One region of the Micromonospora sp. NPDC020750 genome, then DNA from elsewhere that is predicted to be linked to it. Evidence: predicted binding sites of a transcription regulator. Region 1 holds the regulator's gene; each other region holds the start of a gene.
The links. Region 1 encodes HrcA, which represses chaperone genes, less so after heat shock. Its sites were predicted from a motif close to GGTTNGCACNCTCNNNNNGAGNGTGCNAACC; they were not measured.
Positions count from the first base shown of each region.

Region 2: a site for HrcA is predicted at 2,395-2,425, ahead of groL (chaperonin GroEL). Genes of this name have one in related genera too.
Region 3: a site for HrcA is predicted at 2,257-2,287, ahead of groES (co-chaperone GroES). Genes of this name have one in related genera too.

Region 1 is NZ_JBIRTH010000017.1:13,258-17,495, forward strand. It holds gene ACH4T9_RS30795 (enoyl-CoA hydratase-related protein) at 1-4, opposite strand, end outside; gene hemW (radical SAM family heme chaperone HemW) at 23-1,246, shown strand; gene ACH4T9_RS30805 (DUF4870 domain-containing protein) at 1,329-2,006, opposite strand; gene hrcA (heat-inducible transcriptional repressor HrcA) at 2,274-3,296, shown strand; gene dnaJ (molecular chaperone DnaJ) at 3,371-4,238, shown strand, end outside.
Region 2 is NZ_JBIRTH010000002.1:269,844-274,081, reverse strand. It holds gene ACH4T9_RS06425 (GNAT family N-acetyltransferase) at 1-63, shown strand, start outside; gene ACH4T9_RS06420 (hypothetical protein) at 258-503, shown strand; gene groL (chaperonin GroEL) at 579-2,201, opposite strand; gene ACH4T9_RS06410 (cold-shock protein) at 3,270-3,473, opposite strand; gene ACH4T9_RS06405 (GNAT family N-acetyltransferase) at 3,698-4,238, shown strand, end outside.
Region 3 is NZ_JBIRTH010000002.1:563,698-567,935, forward strand. It holds gene ybaK (Cys-tRNA(Pro) deacylase) at 19-498, opposite strand; gene ACH4T9_RS07890 (methyltransferase domain-containing protein) at 662-1,861, opposite strand; gene groES (co-chaperone GroES) at 2,420-2,734, shown strand; gene groL (chaperonin GroEL) at 2,805-4,238, shown strand, end outside.

The sequences.
Region 1 (4,238 bases):
TCATGCGGGCACACTAGTGGCCATGCCCGGCGTCCTTCCAGAAGGCGAAGCCGTCCCCGCCGACGGCTCGCTGCCCGCCACCGCCACCCGCGCCGTCGGCGCGCGCGGCTTCGGCGTGTACGTGCACGTGCCGTTCTGCGCCAGCCGGTGCGGCTACTGCGACTTCAACACGTACACGGCCGACGAGTTGGGCGGCGGGGTCGGCCGCGAGTCGTACGCCGACACGGTGCTGGCCGAGCTGGCCCTCGCGGGCCGGGTGCTCGGCGGGACCCCGCCGCCGAGGGTCGACACCGTGTTCGTCGGCGGCGGCACCCCGACCCTGCTCCCGGCCGACGACCTGGCCCGGATCCTCGACGGCATCGACCGCACCTGGGGGCTGGCGGCCGACGCCGAGGTGAGCACCGAGGCCAACCCGGAGTCGGTCACGCCGCAGTCGCTGAAGACCCTGCGGGCGGCCGGGTACACCCGCATCTCGCTGGGCATGCAGTCCGCCGCCCCGGGGGTGCTGGCGGTACTCGACCGTCGGCACAGCGCCGGCCGGGCCACCGCCGCCGCGGCGGAGGCCCGCGACGCCGGGTTCGACCACGTCAACCTGGACCTGATCTACGGCACGCCGGGGGAGGGCGCCGAGGACTTCGCGGCGTCCCTCGACCAGGTGGTCGCCGCCGGGGTGGACCACGTCAGCGCGTACGCCCTGATCGTGGAGGACGGCACCCGGCTGGCCGCGCGGATGCGGCGCGGCGAGCTGCCGTACCCCTCCGACGACGTGGCGGCGGACCGCTACCTGGCCGCGGAGGCCGCCCTCGGCGCGGCCGGCTTCTCCTGGTACGAGGTGTCCAACTGGGCCCGCACGCCGGCCGGGCGGTGCCGGCACAACCTGCTCTACTGGACCGGCGCGGACTGGTGGGGCCTGGGGCCGGGGGCGCACAGCCACGTCGGCGGGGTGCGCTGGTGGAACGTCAAGCACCCGAGCGCGTACGCGAAGCGGCTCGCGGTGGGGGAGTCCCCCGGCCTGGCCCGGGAGGTGCTCACACCCGGCGAGGCGCACATGGAGGACGTAATGCTGCGCCTGCGGCTCGCCTCCGGCCTGCCGCTGGAAGTGCTGGACGCGCCGGGCCGGGCCGGCGCGGAGCGGGCCGTGGCCGGCGGGCTGCTCGACCCGGCCGGGTACGCGGCCGGCCGGGCCGTGCTCACCCTGCGTGGCCGGCTGTTGGCCGACGCGGTCGTGCGCGACCTGCTGCCCTGATCGGACGCCTTGTCCCGCGCCCCCGTGCGCCGGGCCGGCTGCCCGGCTTCCGGCCGGCCCGACGGGGGCCGGCCGAAGCGGGTCACTTCACGAGGTTGTAGGTCATCGGATAGCGGTAGAGCGTGCCCTCGTTGGCCTTGATGCCGCCGATGATGCCGAAGATGATCGGCACCAGGGCGACCAGCATCGGGATGAAGAACAGGACCCCGCAGGTGACCACGGCGAGCACGAAGCTGACCAGGAGGGCGATCACCCAGGTGAGCTGGAAGTTCAGCGCCGCGACGGCGTGCGCGCGCACGGTCGGCGACTGCGGGCCCTTGACCACGAGCGCGATCAGCGGGGCGACCCAGCCGAGCAGGCTGCCGCCGACCACCACGCCGAGCGGACCGCCGAAGTGCGCGATCAGCGCCCAGGTCTTGTCGTCGTTGGTCGGGTAGCCGCCGGTCGGGCCCGGGTACGCCCCGCCGGTCGGATATCCGGCACCCGGGGGGTATGCGCCACCCGGGGGGTAGCCGCCCGGGTTGAAGCCACCCGGCGGGGGCTGGCTGCCGGGCGGCGGGTAACCGCCCGACGGCGACTGGTCGCCGGTGGGTGGTGGATAGCCACCGGGCGGGGGATAGCCGCCCACCCCGGGAGCCCCGGAAAGTGGTGCGGTGGGCGGCTCGTCCGCCGACGAGCCGTACGGTGCCGACGGCGGGTTGGCCTCGGGCGGGTAGCCGCCCGGGTCGCCTGATCCGGGAGGGCGAGGTGGTTCAGTCATGCACGTCACGGTAGGGGCTGCCGACAAGTGGGCACCAGAGCGACACTGGTCGGGACGAGGGGATGATCGGCAGCGGGGCCGGCGTCCCGCTCCGTCGCCCGGGTGCCGTGGCCGGGCCGACGGTCCGTCTGTGATCTTACCGACGGCGGGGCAGCCGACGTAGACTGGCACTCATTACAGTCGAGTGCCAGGCTTCGCCAGCCGGCGGGCAGGCCCGGGGCGTCGCCGCGACGACGGGGCACCGACGTGCGACAGGAGGTAAGGGGAGTGGGTCTCGACGACCGCAAGCTCGCCGTGCTCCGCGCGATCGTCGAGGACTACGTCGCCACCCAGGAGCCGGTCGGCAGCAAGGCCCTGGTCGAGCGCCACCAGCTCGGCGTCTCCCCGGCGACCGTCCGCAACGACATGGCGGTGCTGGAGGAGGAGGGGTACATCCGGCAGCCGCACACCAGCGCCGGGCGGGTTCCCACCGACCGGGGCTACCGGCTTTTCGTCGACCGGCTTTCCCGGGTCAAGCCGCTCAGCCCGGCCGAGCGCCGGGCCATCGAGCGCTTCCTGGTCGGCGCAGTCGACCTGGACGACGTGGTGCACCGCACGGTCCGGCTGCTGGCCCAGCTCACCCGGCAGGTCGCCGTGGTGCAGTACCCGTCGCTCGCCCGGTCCTCGGTGCGGCACCTGGAGCTGGTGCCGATCTCCACCACCCGGCTGATGCTGGTGATGATCGCCGACACGGGGCGGGTCGAGCAGCGGCTGGTCGAGCTGCCCGCGCCGGTCCCCGCCGACGTCGTCACCGACCTGCGCCGGCTGGTCAACGAGAAGCTGGTCGGCAGCCGGCTGTCGGAGACCCCGCCACTGGTGCAGGCCCTGGTCGAGGAGTCGGCGGCGCACCTGCGTCCGGCCATGACCACGCTGTCCACGGTGCTGCTGGAGACGCTGGTCGAGCGGCACGAGGAACGCATCGCGCTCGCCGGCACCGCCAACCTCACCCGGGGCGGCCTGCTGGACTTCCAGGGTTCGCTGCGGCCGATCCTGGAGGCCCTGGAGGAGGAGGTGGTGATGCTCAAACTCATCGGCGAGGCCGAGTCGACCACCACCCGGGTGCTGATCGGCGACGAGAACGAGATCGACAACCTGCGCGCCGCCTCGGTGGTGAGCACCGGGTACGGGCCGGGGGCGGCCGCGCTCGGCGGCCTGGGCGTGCTCGGCCCCACCCGGATGGACTACCCCGGCACCATCGCCACGGTGCGGGCCGTGGCACGCTACGTGGGCGAGCTGCTGGCCCAGAACTGACCAGTCAGGGCCGACGGCCGGCTCCGGCCGCCGACCGGCGCAACGCGAGACGAACATGAGGACACGGGAACGCAGTGGCCAGGGACTACTACGGCATCCTCGGCGTAGGCCGGGAAGCCTCCGACGACGAGATCAAGCGCGCCTACCGCAAGCTGGCGCGGCAGTTCCACCCGGACGTGAATCCGGACCCGGAGGCACAGGAGAAGTTCAAGGACATCAACGCCGCGTACGAGGTCCTCTCGGACGACCGGAAACGGCAGATCGTCGACCTGGGCGGTGACCCGCTCGCGCCGGGCGGCGGGGGCGCGGGCCCGGGCGGGCCCGGCGGGGCCGGCCCGTTCGTCGGCTTCCAGGACATCATGGACGCCTTCTTCGGCGGCGCGGCCGGCGGCGCGCGCGGGCCCCGCCCGCGTACCCGGCCGGGGGCCGACGCGATCCTGCGGCTGGAGCTGGACCTGCACGAGACGGCGTTCGGCGTCGAGGCGCCGATCACCGTCGACACCGCCGTGCTCTGCACCACCTGCTCCGGCGCGGGCACCGCCGCCGGCACCCACCTGGCCACCTGTGAGGCGTGCGGCGGCCGGGGCGAGGTCCAGTCGGTGCAGCGCACGTTCCTCGGCCAGGTGGTCTCCGCCCGGCCGTGCACGGTCTGCCAGGGGTACGGCACCACGATCCCGCACCCCTGCCCGACCTGCGCCGGCGACGGGCGGGTGCGCACCCGCCGCTCGCTGACCGTGAAGATCCCGGCCGGGGTCGAGGACGGCATGCGGATCCGGCTGGCCCAGCAGGGCGAGGTCGGCCCGGGCGGCGGCACCGCCGGCGACCTGTACGTGGAGATCCACGAGCGCACGCACGACGTCTACTCCCGCAAGGGCGACGACCTGCACTGCCGGGTGACCGTCCCGATGACCGCCGCCGCGCTCGGCACCCGGCTGACCATCA
Region 2 (4,238 bases), on a different contig from region 1:
GCGGGGGCCCGGATCGAGCGCGTCTTCTTCCTGTACCGCAAGGCGCTGCCGGCCACCGGATGAGCGGGGACGCCCGGGCCGGTGCCCGGGCCGCCGAGTGCTGGCTGCGTGGCAGGCCGGGCCGCCGGGTGCGTGCAGGCCGGGCCGCCGGACGCCGCGTTGGCAGGCCGGGCGGCGAAACGGGCATGGGCCTGTATAGCGCCGTTCGGCCGCGTCGGCCATCGACGGCCCCTACCGTCTGGGTAGAGGAGGCGGTCATGGCCACGGACGACGAGCAGACCGACGACGCGCAGCCGGCCACCTGGGTGCCGGTCGAGGAGATCCCGGGGCAGCTGCCGTTCGACCGGCTGGACTACGGCGACGCCGAGCAGCTCGCGGAGATGACGGAGGACGACGAGCCCCCGGCCGAGGAGCCGGTGGTCCTGGTGGACGAGCCGATCCGCATTGACCCGCCGTACGACCGGGCCCGGAAGCGACGCAACCAGCGACCCCTGCCGACGTGACCGGCGGGCCGGCAGACGACGAAAGGGGCGGGCCGTGTCAGCGGCCCGCCCCTTCGGCGTTCGGTGGAGCTGGACTCAGAAGTCCATTTCCCCGCCACCCGGGCCAGCCGGGGCAGCCGAGGCCTTCTCCGGCTTGTCCGCGACGACGGCCTCGGTGGTGAGGAAGAGCGCCGCGATGGAGGCGGCGTTCTGCAGCGCCGACCGGGTGACCTTGGCCGGGTCGATGATGCCCGCGGCCAGCAGGTCCACGTACTCGCCGCTGGCGGCGTTGAGGCCGTGGCCCGGGTCGAGGTTGCGGACGCGCTCGACGACCACGCCACCCTCGAGGCCGGCGTTGACGGCGATCTGCCGCAGCGGGGCGTCCAGCGCGATCTTGACGATCTGCGCGCCGGTCGCCTCGTCGCCGGTCAGGTCCAGCTTCTCGAAGGCGGTCTTGCCGGCCTGCACCAGCGCGACGCCACCACCCGGGACGATGCCCTCCTCGACGGCCGCCTTCGCGTTGCGAACGGCGTCCTCGATGCGGTGCTTGCGCTCCTTGAGCTCGACCTCGGTGGCCGCGCCGACCTTGATCACCGCAACACCGCCGGCCAGCTTGGCCAGGCGCTCCTGCAGCTTCTCGCGGTCGTAGTCGGAGTCGCTCTTGTCGATCTCGGCCCGGATCTGGTTGACCCGACCCTGGATCTGCTCGGCGTCGCCGGCACCGTCGACGATGGTGGTCTCGTCCTTGGTCACCACGACCTTGCGGGCGCGGCCCAGCATGTCGAGGCCGACGGCGTCCAGCTTGAGGCCGACCTCCTCGCTGATGACCTGGCCACCGGTGAGGATGGCGATGTCAGCCAGCATGGCCTTGCGGCGGTCACCGAAGCCCGGCGCCTTGACGGCGACCGACTTGAAGGTGCCACGGACCTTGTTGACCACGAGGGTGGCCAGGGCCTCGCCCTCGATGTCCTCGGCGATGATCAGCAGCGACTTGCCCGACTGCATGACCTTCTCCAGGATCGGGAGCAGGTCCTTCACCGAGGCGATCTTGCTGTTGACGATGAGGAGGTACGGGTCGTCGAAGACGGCCTCCATACGCTCCGGGTCGGTCATAAAGTACGCGGAGATGTAGCCCTTGTCGAAGCGCATGCCCTCGGTGAGCTCAAGCTCCAGGCCGAAGGTGTTGCTCTCCTCGACGGTGATGACGCCTTCCTTGCCAACCTTGTCCATCGCCTCGGCGATGATCTCACCGACGGTGCTGTCACCGGCGGAGATGGAGGCGGTGGAGGCGATCTGCTCCTTGGTCTCGACGTCCTTGGCGAGCTTGGACAGCTCCTCCGAGACGCTGGCCACGGCGGCCTCGATGCCCCGCTTCAGGGCCATCGGGTTGGCGCCGGCGGCCACGTTGCGCAGGCCCTCACGGACCAGGGCCTGGGCCAGGACGGTCGCCGTCGTCGTGCCGTCACCGGCAACGTCGTCGGTCTTCTTCGCGACCTCCTTGACCAGCTCAGCGCCGATCTTCTCGTACGGGTCCTCGAGCTCGATCTCCTTGGCGATGCTCACACCATCGTTGGTGATGGTGGGGGCACCCCACTTCTTCTCGAGCACCACGTTGCGGCCCTTGGGGCCGAGGGTCACCTTCACGGCGTCGGCGAGCTGGTTCATGCCCCGCTCGAGGCCACGGCGAGCCTCTTCGTCGAACGCGATCATCTTGGCCATACGGCGTTGTCCTCCTGGACACTCACGGGCCACCCGAGTGTGTGTCCCGGATGGGCCGCCTGGTGTACGCACCTTGGGACGTCGCCACCTGGCGACGACGACGTCTCCTCGGCCGGGCCGGATAGCCCGCGACGACCGGCCATGCGCCACCCGGCGGTTGCCCGCCGGGAGCCCGTGGCCCCACCGTCCCGACCATTGGCACTCACGGTATGCGAGTGCCAATGACTTGTTTAGCACTCTCCCCTGCCGAGTGCAAGCACGATGCCGGGTCCGGACCCGGTTTGCGAGCCCTGACCAGCGCTGTCCGCCCGCCGACTCGGCCAAGTTCACCCACCTACCGACGACGGTCACCGGACCCCGCACGCCCGTCGCCCGGTTACGTGACGGCCAGGCCGAACCGGCTCCGCAACCGTCAGCGCCCCGGTGGCGCTGGCCGTACTGGCCGCGCTCGGGGATACCGTCGCCGTCGACGAATGGACCTGCCGGGCGGCCGGGAAACCCGAGGCAGCCATCGACCTGCGGGCCCGGGAGCGACGGGGCAACCGGCGTCATGGCAGGCCCGGCCGGGACCGAGCTACGCGCCGGGCCCCCCGATCGGCGCAAATTCAGAGAATGTGTGGTCATGGAGCGCCGAAAGGCCACACATTCCCTGAACTTGCGCGGGCTGGCGGGGTGCGGTTCGGAATCGAGGTACGGGGCGGGCCACCAGCAGCAGGGCGGGCGTCGGCGAAGATGTCGGCGGGGCTCGACTGGGTACCGGCCGGGTCGGCACCCGCCGGCAGGGCTCGACTGGGCACCCGCCGGGTCGGCACCCGCCGGCAGGGCTCGACTGGGTACCCGCCGGGTCGGCACCCATCGGCGGGGCGCAGCGCGTCGGCGCACCGGAGGCCCAGTTCCGCGTCGAGGCCCAGTCCCGCGTCGCCAGCCCGCCCCGGGGCCACCGCGGCCGGCTGACGCACTCGGCCACGGCGTCCGGCTGGCGGGGCCGGCTGGGGTGCCCCGTTGTCGCGGTCGCGGGCGGGTCGGCCCGGGCCCGCCCAGCCGCGGGCCCCGGACCTGGGCGGGCGGTCAGGCGACGACGCGGACCCGCTCGGCCTGTGGGCCCTTCTGCCCCTGGGCGATCTCGAACTCCACCCGTTGTCCGTCGTCCAGCGCCTTGTAGCCGTCCATCTCGATCGCGGAGAAGTGGACGAAGACGTCCTGCCCCCCGTCGACGGCGATGAAGCCATAGCCCTTTTCGGCGTTGAACCACTTCACGGTGCCCTGTGCCACGGTGCACTTCCTCACGTCGCGCGGCCTGCCAAAGCGGCGGGACGCCGGCGCGAACCGGCGGCCCCGGACCACCGGCTTCGGGGTCGACGACGACCCTGAATTCAGTGACCAAAATCGCACGGTACACGAGCCGTCACGCAGGCGCACGACCGCAAATCAGGCAATATCGGACCGACCTCGACCCGGAGGCGCATAGGCCGGCGTCACTGCGGTAAGCATGCGGAATGACAGCAGGTCCCCGCCCGGCGGCCGCCGGGCGCCCCGCGCCGGACAGGACGCTCGCCCCGGCCACGCGGGCGACCGTCGTCCACCGGGTGACCCCGTGGGACGCGGCCCGGATGCGCGCGCTGCGCCTTGAGATGCTCGCCGACGCCCCGCTGGCCTTCCTGGAGACCCTGGCGGACGCCGCCGCCCGTCCGCACGCCGACTACGCGGCCCGGATCGCCTCGGTCGCCGTCGGCCGGCACACCGCGCAGTTCGTCGCCGACCCGGGCACCGACCGACCCGGCGGCCCCGCCGGCCGGCTCCTGGGGCACGCCGGCGGCACGGTCGCCCCGGACGAGCCGGGCCTGACCGTGGTGTACGCCGTCTACGTCACCCCGCAGCGGCGGGGCACCGGCCTGCTCGCGGAGCTGATCGACGCGGTGGCCGGCTGGTCCCGCGAGTGCGGCCGGCCGGAGCTGATGCTGGAGGTGGTGGTCGGCAACGACCGCGCCTACCGGGCGTATCAGAGGCTGGGCTTCGTGGACACGGGCGTCCGGGTCC
Region 3 (4,238 bases), on a different contig from region 1:
AGCGGGTGGGCGGTGGGGTCAGTGGGCCGCGATCGGGGCCGTGGCGGCGTCGGTGAGGGCGATCAGGTCGGCCGGGGCAAGCTCAACCTGGAGGCCGCGCCGGCCGGCCGAGACGTAGACGGTGTCGTGGGTCAGGGCGGCGGCGTCCAGCACCGTGGGCAGGCGCTTGCGCTGGCCGATCGGGCTGATCCCGCCGCGTACGTAGCCGGTGGCCCGCTCGGCGACCGTCCGGTCCGCCATCGTCGCCCGCTTGCCGCCGAGCGCGGCGGCCAGCGCCTTGAGGTCCAACTCACCGGTCACCGGCACCACCGCCACGGTGAGCACGCCGTCGACCTCGGTGACCAGCGACTTGAACACCCGCTCCGGGGGTACGCCCAGGGCCGCCGCGACCAGCGCGCCGTAGTCCGGCGCGTCCGGCGAGACGTCGTACGGGTGGGTGCTGTGCCGGATCTTCCGCCTGTTCAGCAGCGCCGTCGCCGGAGTGCCCTGTCCCGCCATGTCCGACAAGCTAACCCGGCGTCGCCCGGCGGGCCACCGGAAACGGCGGATCGACGCTGCGGCAGGACCGGTCCGCACCGGGGGCCGCCCACCGACCGGTGCGGCGGTGGCCCAGCCCTCCGGCTGGCACGCCAGCACGGTGGGCGCGGCAGGCGACCCGGGGTCAGCCCACCGGCTGGCACAGCAGCACGGTGGGCGCGTCGGCGACCCGGGTCAGCACCAGGCTCGCCGCCTCCGGGCCGGCCAGCCGCAGGTCCCGCCGCAGCTTCTCCGGCTCCAGCGCCGAGCCGCGCTTGAGGATCTCGACCCGGCCCACCCGGCGCTCGCGCAGCAGGGCGCGCAGCCGCTTCAGCGAGAACGGCAGCACGTCGGTGATCTCCAGGCAGCGGGCGAACGGCGTCGCGCCCGGCGCGTCGGCGTACAGGTAGGCGATGCTCGGGTCGGCGAGCGTGGCGTCGATGGCGTCGGCCAGCTCCGCGACCAGGTGGGCGCGGACCACCGCCGGGTCGGGGTCGTGGACGTACCGGCGGACCGGGCCGACCGTGGCCTCGACCGCGCCGGAGCCGGTGAGCTGGTGACGGGCCATCCCGGCGGGCGGCTTCTCCGTCAGCAGGGTGGCGCGGCGGGGGACCTCGGCGAGCCGGCCGCACCACAGGGCGGCCTCGACCAGGTCGCCGGCCACGCTCACCCACTCGGCCTCGGCTCCGGCCGGGATCAGCGCGTGGTCGAGGCCGGGGGCCACCTTGACCACGGTGTGCGGCACCCGCTCGGCCAGGCCGGTGACGAAGTCCCACGGCGGCGAGTAGGCGTTCGGGTCGAAGATCCGCCGCCCGGTGCCGGCCCTGCGCCGTGCCGGGTCGCAGAAGACCGCGTCGACCCGGTCCACGTCGAACGCCGTGGCGTCGCCGCACTCCACGGTGAACGCGCCGGCCAGCCCGGCGGCCTCGGCGTTCGCGGCGGCCATCTCGGCGGTCACCGGGTCGGCCTCCACCCCGTACACCCGGATGCCGGCGCGGGCGGCGGCGAGCGCGTCGGACCCGAGGCCGCAGCCCAGGTCGGCGAGAGTGCGCACCCCGGCTGCGCGCAGCCGGTCGGCCCGCCGGTCGGCGACCACCCGGCGGGTGGCCTGCTCCAGCCCGGGGCGGGTGAGGAACATGCCGGCGGCCTCCGGCCCGAATTTGCCGACCGCCCGGCGGCGCAGCTCCGCCTGGGTCAGCGCCGCCGCCGCGAGCCCGGCCGGGATTCCGGCCGAGCGGAGCGCGCCCGCCGCGGCCAGCGGGTCGCCGCCGGCCCGCTCGGTCGCCGCGTCGAGCGCGGCCGACCCCTCGGGGGTACGCAGGGCGGCGAACTGGTCGAGATCCACCCGACCATTGTCCCGGCCCCGGCCGGGCTGTGCGGTTGCGGGCCGGCAAGGGTCCGCCCGGCGGCCGGACGGTGGTGTCAGCGGGCGGGAGCGGCGGCGACGAAGGCCCGCCAGTTTCGCCGGGGTGCAGGTGAGCACCGGCCCGGCCGGGCCCTCGCTGTCCTGGACGGCGACCACCCCGGCCCGGTTGTCGGCGGCCTCCGGGGCCGGTTGTCCGGGACCCTCGGTCTCCCCTTTCGGTGGCCTCCGATGGAGGCCACCGACGGTAGGGAGCCGAACACGGTGTGGCGAGGTGTCGTCGGCGTGTCGCGGTTACGAGTGGCGGAACTGTGGCGACACGACGGGTGGCGCGCTGGCACTCTCCTTGACGGAGTGCTAGCCACGGCCTAACCTGCGATTAGCACTCTCCCATCGAGGGTGCCAGCTTCCGGGCCCGTGCCCGGGCGCTGAACGCCAGGCGGACCGGCACCCGCGACGACGGCCCCGCCCGGTGGCATGTGGCAGATTGACGCTGGTCGGCCCCGTCGGCCAGCAACGAAACCAATACCCCAGGAGGGTATGCCCGTGACTACCGCGACCAAGGTTGCGATCAAGCCGCTCGAGGACCGGATCCTGGTCCAGGCGAACGAGGCTGAGACCACCACGGCGTCGGGCATCGTGATCCCCGACACCGCCAAGGAGAAGCCGCAGGAGGGCACTGTCCTCGCTGTCGGCCCGGGCCGGATCGACGACAAGGGCAACCGGATCCCGGTTGACGTCGCCGTCGGCGACACCGTCATCTACTCGAAGTACGGCGGCACCGAGATCAAGTACGCCGGCGAGGAGTACCTGGTGCTCTCCGCCCGCGACGTTCTCGCGGTCATCGAGAAGTAGGCAACCGATCAGTGTCACTGCCCCGGTCCGGTTCGCCGGGCCGGGGCAGTGACGCCTCGAAGGGACATTAATGGCGAAGATCCTTAGCTTCTCGGATGACGCCCGACACCTGTTGGAACACGGTGTCAACGCCCTCGCGGACGTGGTCAAGGTCACTCTCGGCCCGCGCGGGCGCAACGTCGTCCTGGACAAGAAGTTCGGTGTGCCCACGATCACCAACGATGGCGTGACCATCGCCAAGGAGATCGAGCTCACCAACCCGTACGAGAACCTCGGCGCGCAGTTGGTCAAGGAGGTGGCGACCAAGACCAACGACGTCGCCGGCGACGGGACCACCACCGCGACCGTGCTGGCCCAGGCGATGGTCCGCGAGGGCCTGCGCAACGTGACCGCCGGCACCAACCCGGCCGGCCTCAAGCGCGGCATCGACGTGGCCGCCAACAGGGTCTCCGAGGCCCTGCTCGAACGGGCCGTCGAGGTCGCCAGCAAGGAGTCGATCGCGCACGTGGCGACGATCTCCGCGCAGGACGCCACGATCGGCGAGCTGATCGCCGAGGCGATGGAGCGGGTCGGCCGCGACGGTGTCATCACCGTCGAGGAGGGTTCCACCCTCGCCACCGAGCTGGACGTGACCGAGGGTCTCCAGTTCGACAAGGGCTTCATCTCGCCGAACTTCGTCACCGACGTGGAGGGGCAGGAGGCGGTCCTCGAGGACCCGTACATCCTGATCACCACGCAGAAGATCTCGGCGATCGAGGAGCTGCTGCCGCTGCTGGAGAAGGTCCTCCAGAACAGCAAGCCGCTGCTGATCATCGCCGAGGACGTCGAGGGCCAGGCCCTGTCCACCCTGGTGGTCAACTCGATCCGCAAGACCCTCAAGGTCTGCGCGGTGAAGGCCCCCGGCTTCGGCGACCGCCGCAAGGCGATGCTCCAGGACATGGCGATCCTCACCGGCGCCGAGCTGGTCGCCCCGGAGCTGGGCTACAAGCTGGACCAGGTCGGCCTGGAGGTGCTCGGCACCGCCCGGCGCGTCGTGGTCGACAAGGAGAACACCACCGTCGTCGACGGTGGCGGGCAGTCCAGCGAGGTCGCCGACCGGGTCGCCCAGATCCGCAAGGAGATCGAGGCCTCGGACTCCGAGTGGGACCGGGAGAAGCTGGCGGAGCGGCTGGCGAAGCTCTCCGGCGGCATCGCGGTCATCAAGGTGGGCGCGGCGACCGAGGTCGAGATGAAGGAGCGCAAGCACCGCATCGAGGACGCCATCGCCGCGACCAAGGCCGCCGTCGAGGAGGGCACGGTGCCCGGTGGTGGCGCCGCCCTGACGCAGATCCGCTCGGTGCTCGACGACGACCTCGGCCTGACCGGCGACGAGAAGGTCGGCGTCTCGATCGTGCGCAAGGCGCTGGTCGAGCCGCTGCGCTGGATCGCGCAGAACGCCGGCCACGACGGCTACGTCGTGGTGCAGAAGGTCGCCGACCAGGAGTGGGGCACCGGCCTCAACGCC